Regions from separate parts of the Priestia sp. TRN 1309 genome, predicted to be linked through region 2. Evidence: a T-box and tRNA genes for the amino acid it is inferred to sense, from the RefSeq annotation. Region 2 holds a T-box; the other holds one or more tRNA genes.
What was found. A T-box is a leader RNA that pairs with one kind of tRNA and senses whether it is charged. The one in region 2 lies ahead of thrS (threonine--tRNA ligase), so its partner is inferred to be a tRNA-Thr.
Positions count from the first base shown of each region.

Region 1: it has a tRNA-Thr gene. The T-box ahead of thrS (threonine--tRNA ligase) is inferred to sense a tRNA for this amino acid. The anticodon was not compared.

Region 1 is NZ_JBOZGM010000001.1:574,476-586,520, reverse strand. Features, by position in the region: gene ACRPLQ_RS02995 (ABC transporter permease/substrate-binding protein) at 1-94, opposite strand, end outside; gene ACRPLQ_RS02990 (ABC transporter ATP-binding protein) at 94-1,044, opposite strand; tRNA gene ACRPLQ_RS02985 (tRNA-Thr) at 1,311-1,383, opposite strand; gene ACRPLQ_RS02980 (aromatic ring-hydroxylating oxygenase subunit alpha) at 1,594-2,646, shown strand; gene ACRPLQ_RS02975 (DHA2 family efflux MFS transporter permease subunit) at 2,679-4,202, opposite strand; gene ACRPLQ_RS02970 (TetR/AcrR family transcriptional regulator) at 4,468-5,388, shown strand; gene ACRPLQ_RS02965 (carbohydrate ABC transporter permease) at 5,497-6,318, opposite strand; gene ACRPLQ_RS02960 (carbohydrate ABC transporter permease) at 6,336-7,238, opposite strand; gene ACRPLQ_RS02955 (ABC transporter substrate-binding protein) at 7,262-8,503, opposite strand; gene ACRPLQ_RS02950 (amylo-alpha-1,6-glucosidase) at 8,576-10,696, opposite strand; gene ACRPLQ_RS02945 (LacI family DNA-binding transcriptional regulator) at 10,784-11,800, opposite strand; gene ACRPLQ_RS02940 (ATP-binding protein) at 11,947-12,045, opposite strand, start outside.
Region 2 is NZ_JBOZGM010000002.1:667,563-679,607, reverse strand. Features, by position in the region: gene ACRPLQ_RS10775 ((2Fe-2S) ferredoxin domain-containing protein) at 1-58, opposite strand, end outside; gene rpsN (30S ribosomal protein S14) at 150-419, opposite strand; gene ACRPLQ_RS10765 (cell wall hydrolase) at 686-1,144, shown strand; gene ACRPLQ_RS10760 (sulfatase-like hydrolase/transferase) at 1,651-3,393, shown strand; T-box leader at 4,059-4,287, shown strand; gene thrS (threonine--tRNA ligase) at 4,341-5,558, shown strand; gene ACRPLQ_RS10750 (hypothetical protein) at 5,730-5,933, opposite strand; gene ACRPLQ_RS10745 (amino acid permease) at 6,323-7,723, shown strand; gene ACRPLQ_RS10740 (MFS transporter) at 7,790-8,998, opposite strand; gene ACRPLQ_RS10735 (MarR family winged helix-turn-helix transcriptional regulator) at 9,254-9,715, shown strand; gene ACRPLQ_RS10730 (MMPL family transporter) at 9,712-12,045, shown strand, end outside.

The DNA of each region.
Region 1 (12,045 bases), on a different contig from region 2:
TAACAAGAGCCAGTACTGAAATTTGAATGTGTTCAAGAAGAGCTTGAAACAGTGCATCTCCTCGTTGATTTAATAATGTGCTTAGTGCATTCATTACAGCGTTCCTCCTTCTTTCGTTTTATCAGAAAGAAACGCTAATAGAGTTTTGCGCGTTACAACGCCAATGCGTTTGCTCCCTTTTTTCACGGCTATTGCTTCATGGTCGTAAAGGGCGTCCATTGCCTGCTGAACAGTGGCGGTTGAAGCTAGCTCTTCAGTAGGTTCTACGTCTGGCTGTTCACTTTCTTTGACAAACATATCTAATGTCTCAAATAAAGCATTTCCTTGATTTCCAATAAATGTTTTCACAAACTCATTTTTAGGCTTTTGAATGAATTCCTCCGGGGTGCCAACTTGAACAATTTCCCCATCTTTCATCAGGCAGATACGATCTCCAAGCGTCATGGCTTCGCTCATATCATGCGTAACAAACACAAATGTTTTTTTGATTTTTTCTTTTAAGCTAATAACATCTTGTTGAAGCTGTTCGCGGCTTAACGGATCGAGGGCACTAAAGGGTTCGTCCATTAAAATAACGGGGGGATCAGCTGCGAGGGCACGTGCTACACCTACACGTTGCTGCTGGCCACCTGAGAGCTCAGACGGCTTTCGGTTTCGATATTGCTTTGGGTCTAGTCCTACCAAGGTAAGCAGTTCATCAATACGCGTTTTGATTTTGTTTTTCTTCCAATGCTTCATCTCCGGTACAATGGCTATATTCTCAGCAATGGTCATATGAGGAAAAAGAGCAATCTGCTGTAGCACATAACCAATGTTCCAGCGTAGCTCATGTATGTTGTGGTCCGATACGAGCTTATCTTTTATGTATAGTTCTCCTTCGGTAATATCATGAAGACGGTTAATCATTTTTAAGGTGGTTGTTTTCCCACATCCACTCGGACCAATTAAAACGAAAAACTCTCCTTCTTTTATTTCTAGATTAATATTTTTCACGGCGGTCGTACCGTCTGGATATTGCTTTGACACATTCTTAAACGTAATCAAATTATCGTTCACACTCCCTGTTGAAATTTAACCCCTAGTTTCGTGTACCCAATACTTAGAGGCAATAAACATTCTTTTAAGAATATTTCTAAATATGATTCATAAGACATAGTGGAAAAGATACACATGTTTTCTAACAGCCTCCTAATAAGGCTATCAAACTGTTAAAGTTTTCACAAGGCGGGGGAAGAATAATTCGGAGAATAAATTTAAAGCCAATTCAAATAAAAAAACCTTCTTTCAACAAGAAAGAAGGTTTTTGAGTATGCTAGCGACAGGGATCGAACCTGCGACCTCTTGCTTACCATGCAAGTGCTCTACCTACTGAGCTACACCAGCGTCTTGGAAAATTATATCACGTTTAAATTTATTTAGGAAGCGCTTTTTTAAATTTTTTTATTGGTATATTCTCTAATTTGCGTCTTCTGAAATTCGCACTTTCTACAAAGTTCCATATTTCATGTTAGAACTTCTTACATAAATTGTGTGAATTTTCTTTTTTTATATTACCCTTAGTAAAAGAGCTTACAAAAGAAGGGAAGAAAATAGATGGAACAACAACCAACCATGACAAAATCAAAAACGGCAACTCCCTACCCAAGAGACTGCACGTTCAGCCTGGAAGATTGGACGACGCTCGCCAAGTATTGGTACCCCGTCGCACGCTGCAGTGATGTAACAGAAAAACCAACGTCCGTAAAATTACTAGATGTAAATCTAGTTTTATACCGCACCACACACAAAGTTGTAGCGGCACGTGATTTATGCGTTCACCGAGGCACCCCGCTTAGCATGGGCTGGGTGGAAGATGATGAAATTGTCTGTCCTTACCACGGCTTCCGCTACGCAACGGACGGCGCATGCACGTCAATTCCAGCTCACCCTGACGCCAACATTTCTCCCCGTCTCTGTATGGCCGTCTATCCAGTTATTGAACGATATGGATTAGTGTGGACGTCCCTGACAGGAGAACAAGATAACCTGCCTTATTTCGATGCGTGGGAGGACCCTGATTTTCAGCAAATTGTTTGTCCGAGCTTTGATATCATGGGTTCAGCCGGTCGTCAAATGGAAGGCTTTTTAGACGTAGCTCATTTTGCTTGGGTTCACACAGACACATTTGGTGATCGAAACAACGCCTTTGTGCCTAAATATAAAGTAAGCGATACAGACTATGGGCTTCATGTAGAATATACGAGCACCGTGAGCAATTATTCCAAAGAACAGCAGCATTTAAATCCACCTGATTTTAAATGGCTTCGCGTCTTTGATGTTTATCCCCCGTTTACAGCTACGCTAAAAGTATACTTCCCAGAAGGCGCAGAGCTGTGGATTATGAATGCAGTCTCTCCTATTTCAGCCCGCGAAACACGTTTATTCGCGCCAATCGCTCGAAACTTTGACAAAGATTCTCCCGTTGAAGGTGTGTATGACTTTAACCTTCGCGTCTTTGACGAAGACCGTGAAATGGTGGAAAACCAAAAACCTGAAGACTTGCCTTTAGACCTGCAGATGGAAGCGCATATTATGGCTGATCAAACGTCCATCGGTTACCGGAAATTATTAAAGAAAATGGGCTTAAGCTTTAGATATACAAGCTAAAAAAATCCCCGCTGTCTCAGCGGGGATTTTTTTTATTTAGCAAACTGCTCGCGTGCTGCTTTTTCCTTTATCACTTCATCTTCACTTGCCGGCGTTGCGCGTTTCATGAAGAATGAAAGAATTAAGGCAACCACCACTAGGACTACTGAGACAGCAAACGCATCGTTAATCCCTTGTACCATTGCCTGCATCCCAATCTGTTCTTTCATTTGAGCTGCCCCAGCTGCGGTTGCATTAGCTGCTCCTGCTCCGCTCATTGCATCTTGAGCGAGCTCTTTTGCATGAGTAGCTGTACGGTTTGACATCACCGTTACTAAAAGAGCCGAACCAATAGCTCCCGATACTTGTTGAAGCGTATTGTTCATCGCAGTACCATGCGGATTAAAACGCTGCGGAAGCTGATTTAATCCGTTTGTCATAACCGGCATCATCACCATAGACATTCCGAACATACGAAGCGTGTAAAGCGTAATGAGCGTTGTATAGGTCGTATCAAGCTCTAAGTTACTGAAGAAATACGTCGTAACGGCTGTAATCGTTAGACCCGTTACAGCCAATGCACGCGCTCCGAATTTATCAAATAATTTTCCGGTAATCGGTGACATCACACCCATTAGCAGCGCACCTGGAAGCATTAGTAATCCTGAATGAAGCGGAGAGATGCCTCGTACCGTTTGAACATAAATTGGCATTAGCAGCATGGCTGAGAATAATGCCATTGTAATTACCATCGAAATCGTTGATGATAAAGCAAACATTGGATATTTAAAAATGCGGAATTCAAGCATCGGTGTTTTAAGCTTGAACTGACGCGTAATAAATAAAATCAGAGCCACAGCTCCTACGATAATGGTACCGTATACTTCCACAGAATCCCAGCCTTTATCCCCTGCTGAGCTAAACCCGTATAGAAGTCCGCCAAATCCAATTGTAGATAGCAAAAGGGATAAAAAATCCAAATTGATTTCCACTTTTTCTTTTTTGTCTTTTAATAGGAAGAAGGCGCCTATTAATACAATGGCTGCGATTGGCGTAACAAGGTGGAACAGCATTCTCCACTCATAGTGTTCAATTAGCCATCCTGATAATGTAGGACCAATTGCCGGAGCAAAAATCATAACTAAACCGAAAATCCCCATCGCAGCTCCGCGTTTTTCTAATGGAAAACTTGTGAGCAATACGTTCATTAAAAGCGGCATCATAATAGCTGCGCCTGACGCTTGAATAATACGAGCGGTTAACAACACAGAAAATACTGGCGAAGCACCTGCAAGTATTGTTCCTGCTGTAAATAAAGTCATCGCCGTTAAAAATAAGCCTCTGACAGAATAGCGCTGAATTAAAAAAGCGGTAGTTGGAATCATAATACCATTCACTAACATATAACCAGTAGAAAGCCACTGGACAGTTGACGTTGTCACATCTAAGTCTTTCATAATAGACGGCAGCGCCACATTTAATAACGTTTCATTCAATAATGAGATAAAAGCGCCAATTAACAAAATAGCAATTATGCCATAAGGCGGCTTTTCCATTTGATTTATCGATCGACTCATTATTGTACCTCCTTATACTTTAGGTTCATTTTTTTAGACACGTGTTCTACATAGAGTATATTATACTGTGAGTTCAATTTATGCAAGTGAAAAATCTTACGTTCACGTTCTTTATTTTCTCAACTTTTTTAGTCCTATAATCCTTTTATACCAATATATTGTCGTGATATCGTTCAGTTTTCTGAAAAGAACATTTGTGTAAACGCTTTAAATCATGTATCATAAAGTTGGACCATGAGTCTAATTTTACATTTAGGTGATAATAATGAATAATCGAAAACAGCAAGTTGTAAAAAATGCACACCATCTCTTCGTTGAAAAAGGATTTCAAGCTACTTCTATTCAAGACATCATTGATTATAGCGGCATTTCAAAAGGAACATTCTACAACTATTTTTCTTCAAAAAATGAATTATTAATCGCTGTTTTTACATGGCTTCATACGACCATTGAACAAGAGCGCAATCAGCTGCTGGTTGGTAAAAGTCTGACCGATGTAGATGTATTTATTAAACAGATCGATGCGCAGATGAAAAACCATCACAAACATAAATTTTTTACGTTACTTGAAGAAGTATTTGTTTCTAATGATCCTGATTTAAAAGCATACATAAAAAAAACCCAGTTCATTGAAGTAAACTGGTTCTACAAACGGTTTATTGATTTATTTGGACAAGAAAAGAAACCTTATCTGCTAGATTGTGCAATTATGTTTCTTGGCATGCTTCACCGCAACTTTCACTATAATTTTATGGTCAACAGTACAAATACTGATCCCCATGAGATTATAACTTACAGCGTTAAGCGTCTGCTTCCTCTTGTAGACGAAGTAGCAAGTTCAGGAGACATTTTGCTCGATCCGCAAACGATCAAAGAATGGCTTCCATCTTGCCCAAATACTAAAAATCAAATAGAACAGGACATTTCCGCAGCACTTATCGATTTAAAAAAGCAAGCTCACAAACAATTTACGGATGAATTCGAACGTCAAAAATGCACAGAGCTTATTAGTTTTATTGAAGAAGAGATGTTTAAACAATCGAATCCACGCAAGTTTGTTGTGGATAGTGCCCTTCATTCATTAAAGCAGCTGCCTGTTAACAACCGTAAAACGAACCTAGAGGAACTGCAAACGATGATTGATCAGTATGTGAGTGAACTTCAATCAACAGCTAGAAGCAACTAAACATATGAAATTCACGCTCACCATAACAACAAAAAACGAACGATTATGATTTTTAATTAATCGTTCGTTTGTCATTCCAACTAAAATACTTTTATCCCAGCCTCTTTTTTATTTTCCTCCAGTAAACGAAATTCCTTTAATGAAATATTTGTTAAAAAACGCATAAATGAGCAAAATTGGAAGTGTAAAAACCATGGAAGCTGCCATAATATAGTTCCAATAACTGATATACTGACCTTTAAATGTGTTAAGGCCTAAAGTCAACGTGAACATATTTTCATCAGACATCACAATTAAAGGCTTCATAAAATCATTCCAAAACCCCATAAATACAAAAATCGTTTGTGCTGCTAAGGCAGGTTTTGCAAGTGGAAGGACTATTTTGAAGAATGTTCCAAACTTCGATAACCCATCCAACTCCGCTGCTTCTTCAAGCTCTTTTGGGAAATTAATAAAAAATTGACGCATCATAAATATAAAAGTCGCATTTACCATTCCCGGTACAATCATTCCCTGATAGGTATTTAACCAGCCTAACTCTTTTAAAATTAAAAAATTAGGAATCATCGTTACTTGTCCAGGAATCATAAGCACCGCTAAAATAATAATAAATAAACTTTTCTTTCCCGGGAAACTGAGGCGTGCAAGGGCATAACCAGCCATTGAGTTAAATAGCAAATTCAGAGCTGTTCCTACTACGGCAATGAATAAGCTATTAAACATCCAGCGAGGGAACAGCTTTTGTTCCACAAAAATTTGTTTATAATTGTCTAGCGTAAAGTGTTTCGGAATAAAGTTCACCGTACCTGACACAATTTCTTCTAGCGTTTTAAAAGAAGCGGACAGCGCCCAAATAAATGGAATCAGAGTAATCAGCGCGTATATGCTTAAAATCGTATATAAAATGAGGACTCCTGTTTTTTTCTTCATCTTTTTCTTCCCCCCCCTTAGTACATACTTTCTTCTTTTGAAAACTTTCTCTGAATAACCGTTGCCACCAAAATCACGAGCGCCAGCATAAAGGCTAGTGCTGCAGCATACCCCATAGTACCTAAATTTTTAAATGCATATTGATAAATAAGCAGAACAACAGTCAGAGTCGAGTTATTAGGACCTCCTGAACCTCCTGAGAAAATAAACGATTGATCAAATAACTGAAACGTACCAATCAGTCCCATGATCACTACGAATGATGTAACCGGTCGCAGATTCGGAACTGTAATATGCCAAAACCGTTGAAACACATTAGCCCCATCTAACTGAGCTGCTTCATAAAGCGAATTTGGTACGTCTTGCAAAGCTGCCAAATAAATAACCATAAAAAATGGAGCTGTTGCCCAGATGTTCATAATCATAATGGCAATCAAAGCGACCTGAGGATCTCCAAGCCAATTGTAAGTTGGAAGACCAACAAACTTTAAAAACTCGTTCACAATTCCATTTTGATTGTACATCCACATAAAAATAAGCGTTAATACAGCCGATGATGTAAGTGTAGGTAAAAAATAAATAATGCGAAAAACTTTTTCTGCTTTTAGCCCTGCATTTAATGTGGCCGCCAGTATAAGTGCCAATGCGGTTTGTACCGGTACAACAATTACTACATACTTCACCGTATTCCAAAGAGCAATTTTAGCTTTGTCATCTTCAAGAACCTTCATGTAGTTCTCAAGCCCTCGAAAATGAAACTCAGTTCCTCCCAGCAATTGAACTTTATGTAAAGACAAAAAGATGGCATAAAAAATAGGTGCAATAACAAACAGCAATAGTACAAACAGTGTAGGTGTCATAAAAGCATATCCTTGCCCTACATCACGAGGTTTGTACGTTCGTATTTTTCCGTCTTTCATTTCCTCCACTCCCCCGCCAAGCCTTATTCATAAATACTAATCTCTTGATTTGCCTGCTTTTGTGCTTTTTTCAAAGCTGTTTCTAAATCACTTTGTCCCAAAAAGGCGCTTAAAAACTGGTTATTAAAGTTATTCATGATAATAGGCAAATACGGACCATCTTGCCAGACAGTTGCATAAGCAGCTCCTTTTACTAATGGACCTCGTTTTTCGTCTTCAGCAAAACCAAGCTTATCCGCTACGGATTTTCTTGTTGGCAATGCATAACCCTTGCTTGTCCAAGTTTCCATTCCTTCTTTCCCGGTTAAGTACTGAATGAGCTCCCAAGATGCTTTTTTCTTTTTTGAGTCAGCATTCATTACATACGCGACCGTAAATGCCATCGTATTTTTGTGACCGTTTATTGTCGGAACTTCCGCTGTACCGTAATCAAGTTTTGGGAAGGACTCCTGTAAAAATGGAATCATCCAATTCCCTTCAATCACCATAGCTACTTTTTGTTGTGCAAACATGTCCGTACCTGAATTTGCGCCTACATCAGAGGGCTGTACAGACGTTTTATCTTTTAAATGCTGATCGATGAGCGGCTGAAGAGAATCCACGACTTCTTTCGTAGCAAAGTTTGCCTTATTGTTCTTTACAACGTCTCCTCCGTTTGCCTGCGCCATGTAGAAGATACGCGCTAATTCCGGCGTGACACCAAACGCTTGAATCCCTTTCTTTTTAAATACTTTTGAAACTTCTTTAAACTCATGCCATGTTTTTGGTACTTCTACTCCTGCTTCTTTAAATAGCTTTTTGTTGTAAAATAAGCCTAATGTGGAGTAATCTTTCGGAAAACCATAAGTCTCTCCATTTTTTTGAAACGCTTTCAATAATGGTTTCTCAAAATCCTGAACATCAAAATCAGATTTTACATAAGAATTTAAAGGTTCTAAAACCCCTGTATTAATAAGACCCGGCGCTTCAAGTGCATCAAGATAAAAAACATCTGGACCATTTCCACCTATTAAACGCGTTTTTAAAATATCCATGTATTGATCAGTGATTACTTCATGCTTCACATGAATTGATGGATGAAGTTTTTCAAAGTCTTGAATAGTTTGATTAAGCAGCTTCGTCTCTGTTGGGTTGCCTCCCCAGCCGGCTAATACAATTTCGACTTGACCATTTTCCCCGGAAACTTCTTGTACATTTGAACATCCAGTTAAAGCTGCTCCAGCCACTGCCAGAACCAAACTTAAAGCGAGTATCCACTTCTTCATTAGCTGTCTCCTTTCATTTCATTGACCTGCGGCTTATTAATTGACGCTTAATAAGCCGCGGTCGAAGTAACATTAACCTACATAATTTCTTACCTTACATTGAGATAGAAGCTCGTATTTTGTCGTATTTTCTTTCACGTAAATAATAGTTTCGCTTTCTTCTTTTTTAACCGTTAATGAAAGTTTCCCACTGCCAATCCCAAGGTTTTCTACAGAGATTTCATTCATATCGTCTATGAGCAAAGGATTTATCTGTATAGTACCTGCTGTACTATCAGGAAACAGTCTCAACATCGCCTGTACGAAAGCTAAAGGCGTGCCGGCTGCCCAAGCTTGAGGTGAGCAGGCAACGGGATATTTGACAGGCTTGCCAAGGTTACTTGAATAGCCGCAGAATAACTCTGGAAGACGGTCGTATTCAAAATGCTCAGCTGCATCAACCAGCCCTTTTATCACTTTATTGACTTCTGTTTGCTTGTTCGCTTTACTCAAACCGAGAACAATTAAACTATTATCGTGCGGCCAAATGCTCCCGTCATGATAACTCATTGGATTATAACCCGCTTCTCCTTCTGCCATTGTACGAATTCCATATCCCGAAAACATAGATTCTGATACTAGCCTTTCCGCTACTTTGTTCAGCTTCTCCTCATCCATCATCTCGGCTAAAAGTACATGACCTGGATTTGACGTAATCGTTCCTACTTGATGTTTATGTTCATCAAGTGCAATGGCATAGAATGACACGTCTTCCATCCAAAAAGCTTCATTGAACTTTTTACGCAGCAGCTCAGCTTCTTCACGTAAACTATTTGCTTCATTTGTTTTGTTTAACTGATCATACAAAGAAGCAATACCCATTTTCGCTTGATATACGTAGCCTTGTACTTCCACTAAAGCAATAGGAGTTTTTGCATATTCACCGCTGCGATGGACAACAGAATCCCCTGAGTCTTTCCATCCTTGGTTAGCAATTCCTTTACTTGATTCTTGATGGTATTCAAGAAATAAATCACCGTCTCGATCTCCATATTCATTGATCCATGTCAAAGCTCCATCGACAGTCATTTGCATTTCTTTTACAAACTCGAAGTCTCCCGTCCACTTCACATATTCCGTTAACAAAATTAAAAATAATGGTGTCGCGTCAACTGTTCCGTAATATGGAGTAAAAGGTATTTGATTTGTGTTGGCTAGTTCTCCGTAACGTATTTCATGCATAATTTTACCCGGCTGTTCATCACGCCATGGATCATTTGCCGTTCCTTGATATGCTGCCATAGTACGTAGCGTTCCTTTTGCTACTTCCGGATTAAAAGCCAGCATTTGAAGCGCTGCAATTAGACTATCCCTTCCAAATGGCACACCAAACCAAGGCAATCCAGCTACAGGAAAAGCACCGAATCCTACATCCGTTAGCAGTACGCGCAGGTCGTTAAGTCCTCTTGTAATAAGGCGCTGCATTGTCGGATGATCGGTTGTCACTTTTGTAGAAGATTTTTCCCACTTTTTATATGACTGCGTTAGTAAACTAAATGCTTCACCAGCTGATAAAATATTTTCATTGATGTCTTCACCCATTTGCGGCTGAACCATTAATGTAATTTCTTCTTCTTCCTGATGGTTCAGTTCGAAAGAAAACATAACCTCTCCTTGTTCATACACGTGTGAGGCTTTTTTATCCCAAGAAATCCGTGTCGAACGCTTGATATCATCTGATCCTTCGTATGTATATATTAAACTGCTTTCCCCTTTTATTTGCCCTGTTCGTTTTCCGACATTTCCAGTTTGAAAACCTCTTACGATAAACATATCGTTAAAATCGACATCTGCTTGGATACTTAATGTAAAAGCAATTTTTTTAGGAAAATAACTTTTCAATTTTATTTTTTCATAGAAAATACCCTCATATATAAAGCGCTTTCTTTCTATTTCTACAGACTCTCGCCACAGCGATAGTTCTCCTTCTTTTTCCATATGCGGATTAGTAAGAAGAATTGTGGCTAACAGGTTTTCGTCGGCACTTGAGGACAATAACACAGGATCTGTACCGTTAATTTTCAAATGAAATTTGCTCAAAAAACGCGTATCTTTCATATATAGCCCTAAACCATACTGATGGTTTTCAGTGATATTTCCTGCTTGATCTGTTAGTAAAAATAAGTCATTTTCTTTAATCACACGGTAATCCATTTCCATCCCCCTAAATTTCACCGAAACGTTTTGGAAAAACGAAACACAAAACCGAAACGTTTCGGTTTTTACATTATATAAAAACCACTAGCCGTGGTTTTTAGCTGTTGATTCTCGAATAATCAGCTGTGTATCAAGATAACGCTTCATATTTGTTTCTTTTCCTTCTAGCATCTCAATTAGTAAATCTGCAGCTTCATAGCCAATCTGATATACTTCCTGCCCTACAGTCGTCAAATTTGGAGACGAGTAAGAAGCAAGAACAATATTATCATATCCGACAATCGAAACGTCTTTTGGTACATCAAGGCCAAGTTCTTTGCATGCTTTTAATGCTCCCAGTGCCATTAAATCACTTGCACAAAAAATAGCGGTGAGCTCTTCATACTTATTTAAAAGCTCACTGGCAGCTTTCTCTGCTTTCTTTTCTTCAAACTTTCCGCTTACAACCCATTCAGACCGAAACGACAAACCGCATTCTTTGAGGGCTTGTCTGTATCCGTTGAGACGTTCTTGGCTGACAAATGCGTCTTCATGTCCGTTAATCATCCCAATATGCTGATGGCCAAGACTCGCTAAATGTTCAACCGCTTTTTTAGCTCCCAAGGCATTATCGGTGGTGACATAGCCTACTGAACTAGAATGGACGGGAATATCAACTAAAACACAAGGAATATCGCTTTCTACTACTTCTTTTAAATAAGGATCTTCTTTTTTGATGCCCTGAATAATTGCCCCGTCCACTCTTCGCTCTCGACAAAGCTGAGTATACGTTTTTTCTCGCTGCATCATCGTGTTTGTATTAAATAAAATCAAGTCATACCCCAAAGTAGATGCACGCTCATTTACACCGCACAATACTTCAAACGTGAAATTATCTTTTACGCTCTCTCTGCTGATGCCTGAAACTAGTAGTCCAATTGTCTTTGACTTTTGCATAACCAATCCTCGAGCTAACGTATTGGGGCTATAGTCCAGCTCTCTTGCTACGGCTGCAATCTTTTGCCTTGTTTTTTCATTTACATCTGAATAACCATTTAAAGCCCGAGACACCGTTGTTACAGATACGCCGGCAACTCGCGCTATATCTTTAATCGTTGTCAATCAAAATTCCTCCAAAACGTTTCGGATAACTTTAAATAGATTGTAACGCTTTCATTTCTTAAATTCAATACTTTTTTAATAATCAGTTTACTTTTATCTATTTTTAAAATTTTTGCATATAAAAAAAGCAGCCCTAAAGCTGCTCTTTACTCACAAAGAGGAAATTGAAGTGAAAAGCACGTTTCTTTTCCTTTTACGCTAGACACACTTACTTTTCCCTTCATATAATGGATAATACTGAAAGA
Region 2 (12,045 bases):
TGCTTCCATTGCAAATGAGAACGTGATGTTTCGTTTTATCTAAGTTCCATGTAGCCATGTTAATCCCTCCTATTAAAAGTAACGATTACGATTTATAACGTATACTAATTCCTTTTTTAGCAAAGAGGGCTTTTTACCTCATTAGAATTTTACCAGCTTGATTTTTTTACTCCAGGAAGCTGTCCCTTGTGAGCGAGTTCTCTAAATGCAATGCGCGAAAGCTTAAATTTACGTAAATATCCACGAGGTCTTCCCGTTACTTCACAGCGATTATGCAAGCGAGTAGAAGAAGAGTCTCTAGGAAGCTTTCGTAGTTCATTATAATTTCCTTCTTCCTTTAACTGTTTTCTTAACTTAGCATATTTTTCGACAAGTGCTTGTCGTTGCTTTTCTTTTGCTATTTTTGATTTTTTAGCCAAATAATCAATCCTTTATTAAATATTAAAGTCCTTCTTACAAATCGTAATCATTACTATTTATATTGTTATATCATAAATGACTAAAGAATGAAATGCAACCCATATTTAATGAGTAAAGTTATATTTTTATATGCTGAAAAATAGTTAAAAAAATACGAGAACATCCAATTTCTTTTGGAACTGGATAATTTTTTGCAATGAAAGACTCCTATATTTCTGCTAGCATATGAACCACGTCAAGAAATAGCAAGGAGGCTTTTATTTTTATGATGAAAAAACTAGTAATTGCTATCGCAATGCTTATCCCGAGTTTTGGTGCAGGTTACTCAGCATTTGCTGCAGCACCCGCTCATGAACAGCACATTCAAGTAAATAAAAATGATAAAGAACTATTAGCTCGTCTTGTATCAGCTGAAGCCAAAGGAGAGCCGTACGCAGGCAAAGTAGCCGTGGCAACAGTTGTATTAAATAGAGTCGACAGCAGCAAATTCCCTGACACTGTAAAAGGCGTTATTTATCAAAAAGGTCAGTACAGCCCAGTCAGCAACGGTCAAATTAATAAACCTGCAGACAAAGGTTCTAAAAAAGCTGTAGAAGAAGCAATTAACTTCCAAGGTCAAGGAAAAGGTTCATTATTCTTCTTTAATCCTGATAAAACAGGAGATCAATGGCTGCGCCAAAAACAAGAAACAATTAAAATAGGGAATCATGTATTTGCAAAATAATAAAAAAGCTAATGGCTAGCTACGTGCTGTCATTAGCTTTTTTAGTTATGTACATAGCATAAACAGTAGAACAACCTTCGAAATTAGAATTTTATGGTAAAATAAAAGAAGTCATTCGTAATTAAAAATATGAGGTGATAACTTGAAAGAGAATATGATGTTTGCTTGGATAGCTTCATGGTTAGCTCTTGTTGGTCAGCTCATTTTTTTATGGGAGTAGCGCTTGTTACAGGGGATTGGCGCTACATGATGTGGAGTTTTATGATAAGCATAATTGTAGGTATACCTAGTATAATGGGTACTTATAAACGAAATCAGCAGCTAAAAGCATACAAAAAATAAGGAATATCGTATTGAAACGCGTTATGAAAGACTTAGAGAAATCCTCTAAGTCTTTTTTTGTTTGGGTATAAAAAGACATGAACCGTACTCCGTTCTTCTAAAAAAAGTACTTTTTACATAGTTTATCAATACAGAACATTTGATAAACACGCGGAGGAGTAAACATGAAGGAGCAGCCTAATTTTTTGTTGATTATGGTGGACGAAGAACGATTTCCACCCGTATATGAAAGTAAAGAAGTAAAAAAGTGGCAAAAAAAACATTTAAAAGCACATGAATTTTTAAAACAGCATGGAATGGGGTTTACTCGTCACTACGTCGGTTCTACAGCCTGTTCACCGAGTCGAGCTACATTGTTTACAGGGCAGTACCCTTCCTTGCACGGAGTGACCCAAACGCAAGGTATCGCAAAGAAGTCACAAGATCCTGATATGTTTTGGCTGCAGCCTAATACCGTCCCAACGATGGGAGATTATTTTAAGCAGGCTGGGTATCAAACCTTTTATAAAGGAAAATGGCATATTTCTGATGAGAACATCTTAATTCCAGGAACACATAACGTTTTTTCTAGCTACCAGATGCAAACAGGAATACCGGATCCAGAAAAAGAGCGCCTCTATCAACGGGCTAATAAGCTTGAAAAGTTTGGTTTTTCAGGGTGGATTGGTCCAGAGCCGGAAGGGAGAAACCCGCACAATTCTGGTTCATCTGCGGCCATTGGAGTGAGTGGACGAGACGAAATATATGCAGAGGAAATCATGGAGCTTATTCAACGATTAGAATATCAAAAGACTGCGCAGCCTTGGCTCATGGTAGCTTCGTTTGTGAACCCGCATGACATTGCGCTGTTCGGAGCGATCACCAAACACCTTGCTATGTTTCAGTTTTCTATTGATGAGACAATTCCGAACATCGAGCCGCCACCTACTATTAGAGAATCTTTACAAACGAAGCCTAGCGCTCAAAGCAGCTATAAATACATCTACCCAAAAGCGCTGCAGCCGACGCCAAATTCTAGTTTCTACCGGCGCTTATATTATCAGCTTCAAAAAAATGTTGACAAACAAATTTTGAAAGTCCTTCAGACTATAGAACAATCTTCGTTCTATGACAATACCATTATTATTTTCACGTCGGATCACGGTGATTTGCTGGGGGCTCACGGAGGACTACATCAAAAATGGTACAACATGTATGAAGAGTCGATTCACGTGCCGCTTCTCATTCATAACAAGCATTTGTTTCCTAGTTATCAACGTACAGACGTACTGACTAGTCACGTTGACTTGATCCCGACAATGCTTAGCTTGGCTAATATCGATGCTTCCGCTGTTCAAAAGCAATTGCAAAAAAGTCATACGGAAGTACATCCATTTGTTGGGCGAGACCTCTCAGGAACGTTGCGAGGAGAAACATCGCTCTATCAAGAAAAAGCACCGATTTTCTTTATGACGGATGATGACCCGACAAAAGGACTTCACCAAACAAATTTTTTAGGAGAAAGCTATCCGTCAGTCGTTCAGCCTAATCACATTCAAGCGGTCATTGTCGAGTTTCAATCAGCCGCAGGAAAGGAAATCTGGAAATACGCTCGATACCATGATAATCCGCAATTTCGGTCAGCACCTAACGAAAAAGATGAAGTCATCCACCGAGAGCAATATGAAAGTTACCCGGTGGATCTTACTAACCTTAAAGAAACATCGGTTCCGGATCAAATTGAAATGTACAATTTGACCAAGGATCCGTTAGAAACAGTAAATTTGGCTTACCCGTATTTTTCAACAAATGAAACAAGAAAAATTCAGCGGCAGCTTGATGTTATTCTTAAAGAACAACTCAGGAAAAAACGGATTTTCCCGCAAAGTGGAAGCATGTACCAGGAGCTTCCGTCTAAAGATAGATAAAAAATAGTTTCGACGAGTTCAAGCCTAATATTGGTGTAAGTAGAAAAAGGTATATTTAATATTTTAGTATATAAATAAAAAAACTGATGATACTTGTGCTATGTTACTTATTCTGATTTGAGCAGTACTGGATTTTAATTCGTTAATAATACTTAGATAAAGCAAATAAGTGCTTGTAATATCTTTCTTTTTTGCCTTTATTTTTACACAATAAAGGCAAAAACAAAATAAAATGCAGGTGTTAATATTATAATAAAAAACTTTTTAAGCCCATATATTCTTAAGTAACTTTTCGGGAATTTAAGCATAAATTAATTCTATAATATTAAAAAATAAAAATTATTTCTTGACTTCTGTAAAATTTATACACTATAATCACTTTTAACAACTAACAAACATTATTTGGCAACGAAAAGGACATGAATTAGGTGCCGTTTTCTTCGCAGAGAATAGGGTCAGCGGCTGGGAGCCCTTAAGAAATCATCTAATTTACCACCTTAGAGCTATTGCAGGGAATGTGCATAACTGAAACTGCAATCGGTAAAACCGTTATCTTTTTTGAGCGTAAAATGCATACAGGTATTTTACGGAATTAGGGTGGTACCACGACCGCATTCGTCCCTTCACTAGGGATGAGTGCGGTTTTTTATGTAGAAAAAATGAATATACAAGCATTGAAAAGGACATGAATCATTTTTGGATTTTCTTTACAGAGAGTAGGGTCACTGGCTGAGAACCCTTAGAAAACGAAATGAATTTACCACCTTGGAGCTGCGGCGGGGAATGTGTATACACTGAAACTGCAACCGGTAAAACCGTTATCTTTTTAAGCGTAAAATGCATACAGGTATTTTACGGAATTAGGGTGGTACCACGGCCGCATTCGTCCCTTTACTAGGGATGAGTGCGGTTTTTTTGTTGAATAAAAACATATTGGAGGAATGAACATGTCAAAACAAATGGAAGCAGAAAAACGAAATCATCAAAAATTAGGTCAAGAACTGGAGCTGTTTATGTCGATGGAAGAAGCTCCTGGTATGCCGTTTTTCTTACCTAACGGAATGATTGTTCGAAATGAGTTAGAAAACTACTGGAAACAAAAGCATTACAAAGCAGGCTATCAAGAGATAAAAACTCCCATCATGATGAAACAGGAGCTATGGGAACAATCAGGGCATTGGGAACACTATCATGAAAATATGTATTTTTCAAATGTTGACAAACAAAACTATGCGATTAAACCGATGAATTGTCCGGGAGCCATTTTATTGTTTAACAGCAAGCGAAGAAGCTATCGAGAACTTCCGATTCGATACGCAGAACTTGGATTGGTTCACCGTCACGAGCTTTCGGGCTCTTTAAACGGACTGCTAAGAGTCCGGTCATTCACACAGGACGATGCGCATTTATTCGTAGAACTTAATCAGATTGAAGCTGAGATTAGCCGCATTCTAGCGTTTATCCATGACTTTTATTCACATTTTGGCTTTGATTACAAAGTGGAACTATCCACACGTCCTGAAAAATTTATGGGAGATATTGAAACATGGAATCAAGCGGAAAAGTCGCTTCAATCTATGCTAAATGAAAAAGGATTAGACTACCAGGTGAATGAAGGAGACGGGGCTTTTTACGGGCCGAAAATCGATTTTCATATTTTAGACTCCTTAGGCCGCAGCTGGCAGTGCGGAACAGTTCAGCTTGATTTCTTAATGCCAGAGAAGTTTGACTGTATGTATATTGGAGAAGACAATAAACCGCATCGTCCTGTAATGATTCACCGCGCTATATACGGTTCCGTTGAACGTTTTATGGCCATCTTGATTGAACATTATGAAGGTCAATTTCCTCTTTGGTTAGCTCCAGTTCAATTTAAGCTTTTGCCTATTGCACCGCCGCATGTGGAATATGCGTACAAGGTGAAACACGAGCTGGAGTCACAAGGGTATCGTGTTGAAGTGGATGATCGTATTGAAAAAATAGGTCTGAAAATTAGAGAAGCCGAAATGCTCAAAGTTCCTTATATGGCCGTAATAGGAGATAAAGAAGTAGAAAATAAATCGCTTGCTATGCGAAAGCATGGGAAGAAAAACATTGGAACAGTAAGTGTTGAAGAGGCAGCTGTACACTTGAATAAAGAAATGGATTCAAACAGAGTTTATTGAAGCCATTTACCTTGCTAAATAGAAAAATCCGATTTTTTAAGTCGGATAGTGATTCCCTTCATCTTGTCTTACATCAAAATGAAGGGAATATTGAACTAGAAGGGTATAAGATAATATATATCAGCAGTATAACTTTTGCCTTAGACAAACGCCGGTATTTTATAAAAAAAATTATCTTGTTCCATTCGAATCGTTTGTACGGGGGGAAGCTGAATCTTCATTTGACAATTTGTTCATAGGTTGCTGACCTCGCTTCTTTTTAGAAGGAGAATAAAAAAGAAATTTAAACATAAAGTACACTCCTAATGCTAGTAAAATACAGCCAATAAGTAAGTTAAGCATCTCTCTCCGCCCTTCATACGCTTCAGTTTTCATCATTATAACACCCGTTAAGGTAAAACATTCATCGTTCTGTAAATAATCCCTATGTCAGGAATTTATATTTGAAGATAGGTAGCGAAAAAAACTATCTGGAAATAAATCGATTTATTTTTTAGAATATTAATTTTATTCAAACTTATTATACATAATCACAACGATGATTTCTTTATTTAGTTGATAAAGCCAAAATAGAGAGAGATTAAGAAATCGCTTACAAAAACTCTTGAAATATATATAATGATATTAGTATACTAATAGACAAGTTAGTAATTATTTCTATATAATTACTTCTGTATCTGAAGTAAAAACGCGTAGTCAAATAGGAAAAGACGTCATTTTTAAGTTTTTTAATGGATGAGTGGCAACAGAGAGGAGAGAGTGCAATGGGAAAACTATTTAAAAAGAAGTCAATCGAGCAATTATTAGAACAAAGTCAAAACAAATCTCTAGTCAAAACATTAGGGGCATTCGATTTGACTCTTCTTGGTATTGGAGCCGTAATAGGAACGGGGGTTTTAGTGTTAACAGGCTTAGTAGCTGCTAACGATGCGGGGCCAGCCGTTATTTTTTCTTTTATACTGGCTTCTATTGTATGCGGTTTTGCAGCGCTGTGCTATGCGGAATTTGCTTCAACTATACCTGTATCTGGGAGCGTTTACACCTATACATATGCAACCATCGGCGAAGTGGTAGCACACTTAATGGGATGGACATTGCTTTCCGTCTATTTATTAACGATGTCAGCAGTAGCAAATGGATGGTCTTCTTATTTTAATAATTTTTTAGAAGGCTTTGGTTTTTCACTCCCAAAAGAATTGATTACGATCCCTGCAAATGGAGGCCTGGTGAACCTTCCTGCTATTTGTATTACCCTTCTTATTACATGGCTGCTTTCAAGGGGAACTAAAGAAAGTAAAAAAGTGAATAATTTTATGGTGCTTGTTAAATTATTTATTATCCTTCTCTTTATTATTGTAGGGGCTTTTTATGTGAAGCCGTCTAATTGGACTCCTTTTATGCCTTATGGAATTGAAGGGGTTGTGACAGGGGGAGCGGCCGTATTTTTTGCTTTCTTAGGTTTTGATGCTTTATCTACATCAGCAGAAGAAGTAAAGAACCCGCAGCGCAATTTGCCAATTGGAATTATTAGTTCACTCGTGATCTGCACGATTATTTATGTAGCGGTATGCCTTGTTATGACAGGGGTTGTTTCTTACAAGGAACTGAATGTTCCAGAAGCAATGGCCTATGTTCTTCATTCAGTAGGACAAAATGCAGTGGCAGGAGTTATTGCTGCAGGAGCTGTCATTGGGATTATGGCTGTTATTTTCGCCTACATTTATGCAGCAACACGAATTTTATTCTCAATGAGCCGCGACGGCTTGCTACCAAAAGCATTTGCTAAAACAAATGAGAAAACGGGAGTTCCGACTCTCTCCACTTGGCTAGTAGGAATTATCGGAGCGTTAATTTCAGGATTTATCGATTTAAAAGAACTTGCGAATTTAGCAAATATCGGAGCCCTTTTAACTTTCGGTATGGTGGGCGTCAGCATTATCATCTTACGCAAAACGCACCCAACTTTAAAACGTGGATTTACAATGCCGTTTGTCCCGGTTTTACCAATTTTATCTGTATTATCTTGTTTATTTTTAATGATTAATCTTCCTAAAACAACATGGTTATATTTTAGCATATGGATTGTGCTTGGTATATTTGTGTATATAGGTTATTCTCGTAAACACAGTCGATTAACAAGTAAAGAAATGAAAAAAGCGAGTTAGAAGCAGAAAAAGAGCCTTTCATCCAAGAAAGGCTCTTTTTTTGCTTTTTGTTCAGTTGTTAGACAGTTAGGACGATTGTTCACTATGTTTTTTGCGTGTTTCCACAATAAACAGACAAGTGCTAATAACAAAAGCCGTTCCTACAAAAATGGCGCCAACCCAAGGAAGTGAAGTAAGTCCCATATGGTTAATAATTACGCCTCCGAAAAAGGCGCCAAAAGCATTTCCTAAGTTAGCAAATGAGTGATTCGAAGTAGAAGCTAAAGCAGGTGCTTCCTGTGCTAAGTTCATAATTTTCACTTGAATACCAGGCATTACAGCAAATGCTGCTGCTCCCCAGAAAAACAGCGTGATAATCGCTGCTGCTGGGCTTTTGACAGTAAACGTAAAAATAGTCAGCACAATACAAAGAAAAGCAAAGATACCTACAACCGAAGGAATTAACTTCCAATCTGCAAGCTTTCCTCCAACAACATTTCCAAGCGTAACGCCGCATCCGTACAATACAAGTATCCACGTAACGCTGTGTTCACTTACTCCCGTAACGTCTTCAAGAAGCGGTGTAATGTACGTAAATACAGTAAATAAGCTACCGCACCCTATTGCACTTAAAAGAAGCATCACAAGAAGTTTTGGTTGGCTAAAAGCAGCAAACTGCTGTTTTAGACCCGTTAATTTTTCTTGACCAAGCTTTGGGATAAACAGAATAATACCGATAAATGCAATGATTCCCATAATGGTAATAGCCCCAAACGAAGCTCTCCAACCTAAGTGTTGGCCAATAAATGTTCCTACAGGAACGCCGATGATATTTGCAATGGTTAAACCTGCCATCATCGTTGCAACAGCACTTGCTCGCTTATGCGGTTGTACGAGCCGTGAAGCAATAACAGCGCCTACTCCAAAGAAAGTACCGTGACATAACGCCGTAACTAAACGAGCTCCCATCAAAATTCCATAGTTAGGTGCAATAATAGCAATCGCATTTCCGAGAATAAATAAAAGCATGAGTAAACAAAGCAGAAGCTTTTGAGGAAGTCGATGAGTAAAAATGGTTAAAATTGGCGCGCCAATCGCTACTCCTAAAGCATAGCCCGTAATTAGCTGACCAGCAGTCGAAATGCTAACATGAAGGTCTTCTGCAACGTTAGGCAGTATCCCCATAATAACGAATTCCGTCATTCCAATAGCAAAAGCTCCAAGAGTCAACGAGATAAGAGCAATTGGAAAGGAATCTTTCTTACTGACCTGCTCATTAGCATGCATTGTATTCATGTGTGATCACCCTTTCTGTGTATAAAATTTATATCTCCTTGAAAAGAAGTCAATTACTAATAATACTTAAGTGATTGAGCTTTGACAACCAAAAAAGCTGATGTAAGCGGTATCTTTTGGGATTCCGTTTATCTTTATCATATATGAAGACAGTCAGACATAAATTTATTGACAGAATAAAGTTTAGTCCTATAAACTATTTTTAAAGTTGAATAGTTTATACCTATAAACTAAATGAGCAAAGGAGGGAAAGAAGTGACGAAAAGCAAGTTATATCAAGCTGTAGAACTTTTTGAAGAAGTGCTGTTTGTAGGAACAGAAGTCATTCACAGAGAGCTGAGCCATAACCTCTTCGAACATGTCTCAAGGCAGCAGTTTGATTTGTTAAATAGTTTAATGATTAAAGGTCCATCTTCACCTGGCAGTCTCGCTGTCTTGCAAGGTGTTCATAAAAGTGCCATTTCGAATCGAATTAAAAAACTGCTCGAAAAAGGGCTTGTGGAGTGGGACACTAATGAACTAGAGAGCGATAAACGTTCTAAGCTTATTAAGATTACGGCTGAAGGAGAAAAGGTAATACATGACGGAAATGCCGCGTGTTTTAGTATCATTGAGAATTTGTTTGATGATGTAGAAGAAGAAAAAATAGATACATTTATTGAAATTCTTACAATGGCAAAAGAAAAGTTAACTATAAAAGGGGAAAGCAAAAAATGAAATTTATTGTGAAATTTAAATGGGTGATTGCGGCCTTTATTTTAGCTTTAACGGTCATATTGATGCTAACGGCACCCAATTTAACAAAGCTCGCAAGTGAAAAAGGGCAGTCTCAGCTTCCTGATGATGCCGTTTCATCTAGGGCCAGCCAAATTCTCAAAAATGCCGGGGAAGACAGTAACACCATCAGCATGGTGATCAAGCTAGATAACGCATTAGATAAAGATAGTGAGAAACAGATACAGAAAATCATTGATAAGACAGAGAAAATTAAAGGTGTAAAAGATGTTACAACGCCTTTAACAGATGATCAAGATGTTCGTAACCAATTAATGTCTAAAGACAAAAAAACCGTTTTAGTTCCGGTTACTGTCAGTGGATCGGATGAAAAAGTTGAAAAAATAGCGAATCAGATTTATGACAGCGTGCCAAAAGACGTTACGGCATATGTAACAGGTGCATCTCTTATTAATCAGGATTTTGCACACAGTTCAGAAGAAGGGTTAAAGAAAACCGAGTTTATTACTATCTTCTTGATTTTAGGTTTGCTTCTACTCGTTTTCCGTTCAGTCGTGACGCCGTTTATTCCTATTTTAATTGTGGGAATCACATACTTAATCAGTCAATCGTTACTAGGTATTTTAGTTAAAAATGTCGATTTTCCAATCTCAACGTTCACGCAAACGTTCTTAGTAGCTATTTTGTTTGGAATAGGTACGGATTACTGCATTCTTTTACTTAACCGTTTCCGTGAAGAATTGGCTAACGGACATGATAAAGTAGAAGCCACGATCACGGCTTACCGTACAGCAGGAAGAACGTTATTCATTAGCGGAATTGCCGTATTTATTGGTTTTGCAGCCATCGGATTTGCCAAGTTTGCTATTTTCCAATCGGCCGTTGGCGTAGCAGTGGGAGTTGGTGTGCTGCTAGTGATTTTATTTACCTTGCTGCCACTTTTTATGGTTACGCTTGGAGAAAAATTATTTTGGCCGTCTAAAAAAGTGGCTTCTCATAGCGATAATAAGCTGTGGGGGTTTTTAGGAAGAAAGGCAGTAGCGCGACCGTTCGTATTTTTAGTCATTACAGCGATTATTACCGTGCCTTTTATTGTAACGTATGACTCAAAAGTATCGTTTGATTCTACTGCTGAAATAAGCAGTGATTATAAATCTATAAAAGGACTAAATGCTATCAGTGACGCACTGGGAGAAGGAAAAGCATTTCCTGTCAATGTTATTATTAAAGGAGATAAAGAGTTAACAAAGGCGGATGTTATTCCGTATTTAGGAAATATAAGCAAAGCAATTGAAAAAGTGGATCACGTGGATTCTGTTATGACGATCACACAGCCTACGGGAGAAAAGATTGATGATTTATATGTTAATTCACAGCTGGGCTCTGTATCAGACGGAATCAAAGATGCTGTTAAAGGAATCGGAGATGTACAAAAAGGATTAAGTGATATTGAAAAAGGGCTAAATCAAATAGCCGACCAAACGGGTTCTGCTTCTAAAGAATCTGGCGGGTCACTTGCACCTGCCGCAGACGGATTAGCTCAAGTTAATCAACAGCTGCAGCTTGTCAGCACTCAGCTCTCTACAACAGGAAATGTGCAGCAAGCGGTTCCTCAGCTTGCAGCAATCAGCAAACAGCTTACTACCATTCAAACCGGTCTTCAACAAGCAAATGAGAATCTTTCAGCTCAGCAAGGCCAAGTCGGAACCCTATCAGACAGTATCAATCAATTAGCAGAAGGTGTTGACAGTGCAAATGATGGGCTAACGAAAATCTCAGATGGCTTAACAAAAGCAACAGGTATGCTTGATAACATGAGTGACAGCTCAACAGTTAGAGATACGGGTATTTATCTTCCAGTAGAAGTGATGAAAGATAAAGGGTTTAAACAATCCATCGACAACTATTCTTTTGCAGATGGAAAAGGAGTTAAGCTCAGCGTAGTGCTCGATCAAAATCCATATTCTGAGGAAGCCATTTCAACCGTAAAAAATATTGAAAAAGCGGTGGCAAGCGAAGTCGTTGATACGCCGTTTGAGCATACAGAAATTGTGTATGGAGGGGTATCGAGCTCAAATGCGGATTTAAAAGATTTATCTACAACGGATCTTTCACGCACAATGGTCATTATGATGATTGGATTGTTTATTGTTTTGACCATTTTATTCCGTTCAATGATCATGCCTGTATACATGATTGCTTCACTGTTGCTTACGTATTATACAGCAATGGGAATCTCAGAGCTTCTATTCGTGGATATAATGGGGAATGACGGAATCAGCTGGGCCGTGCCATTCTTTAGTTTTGTTATT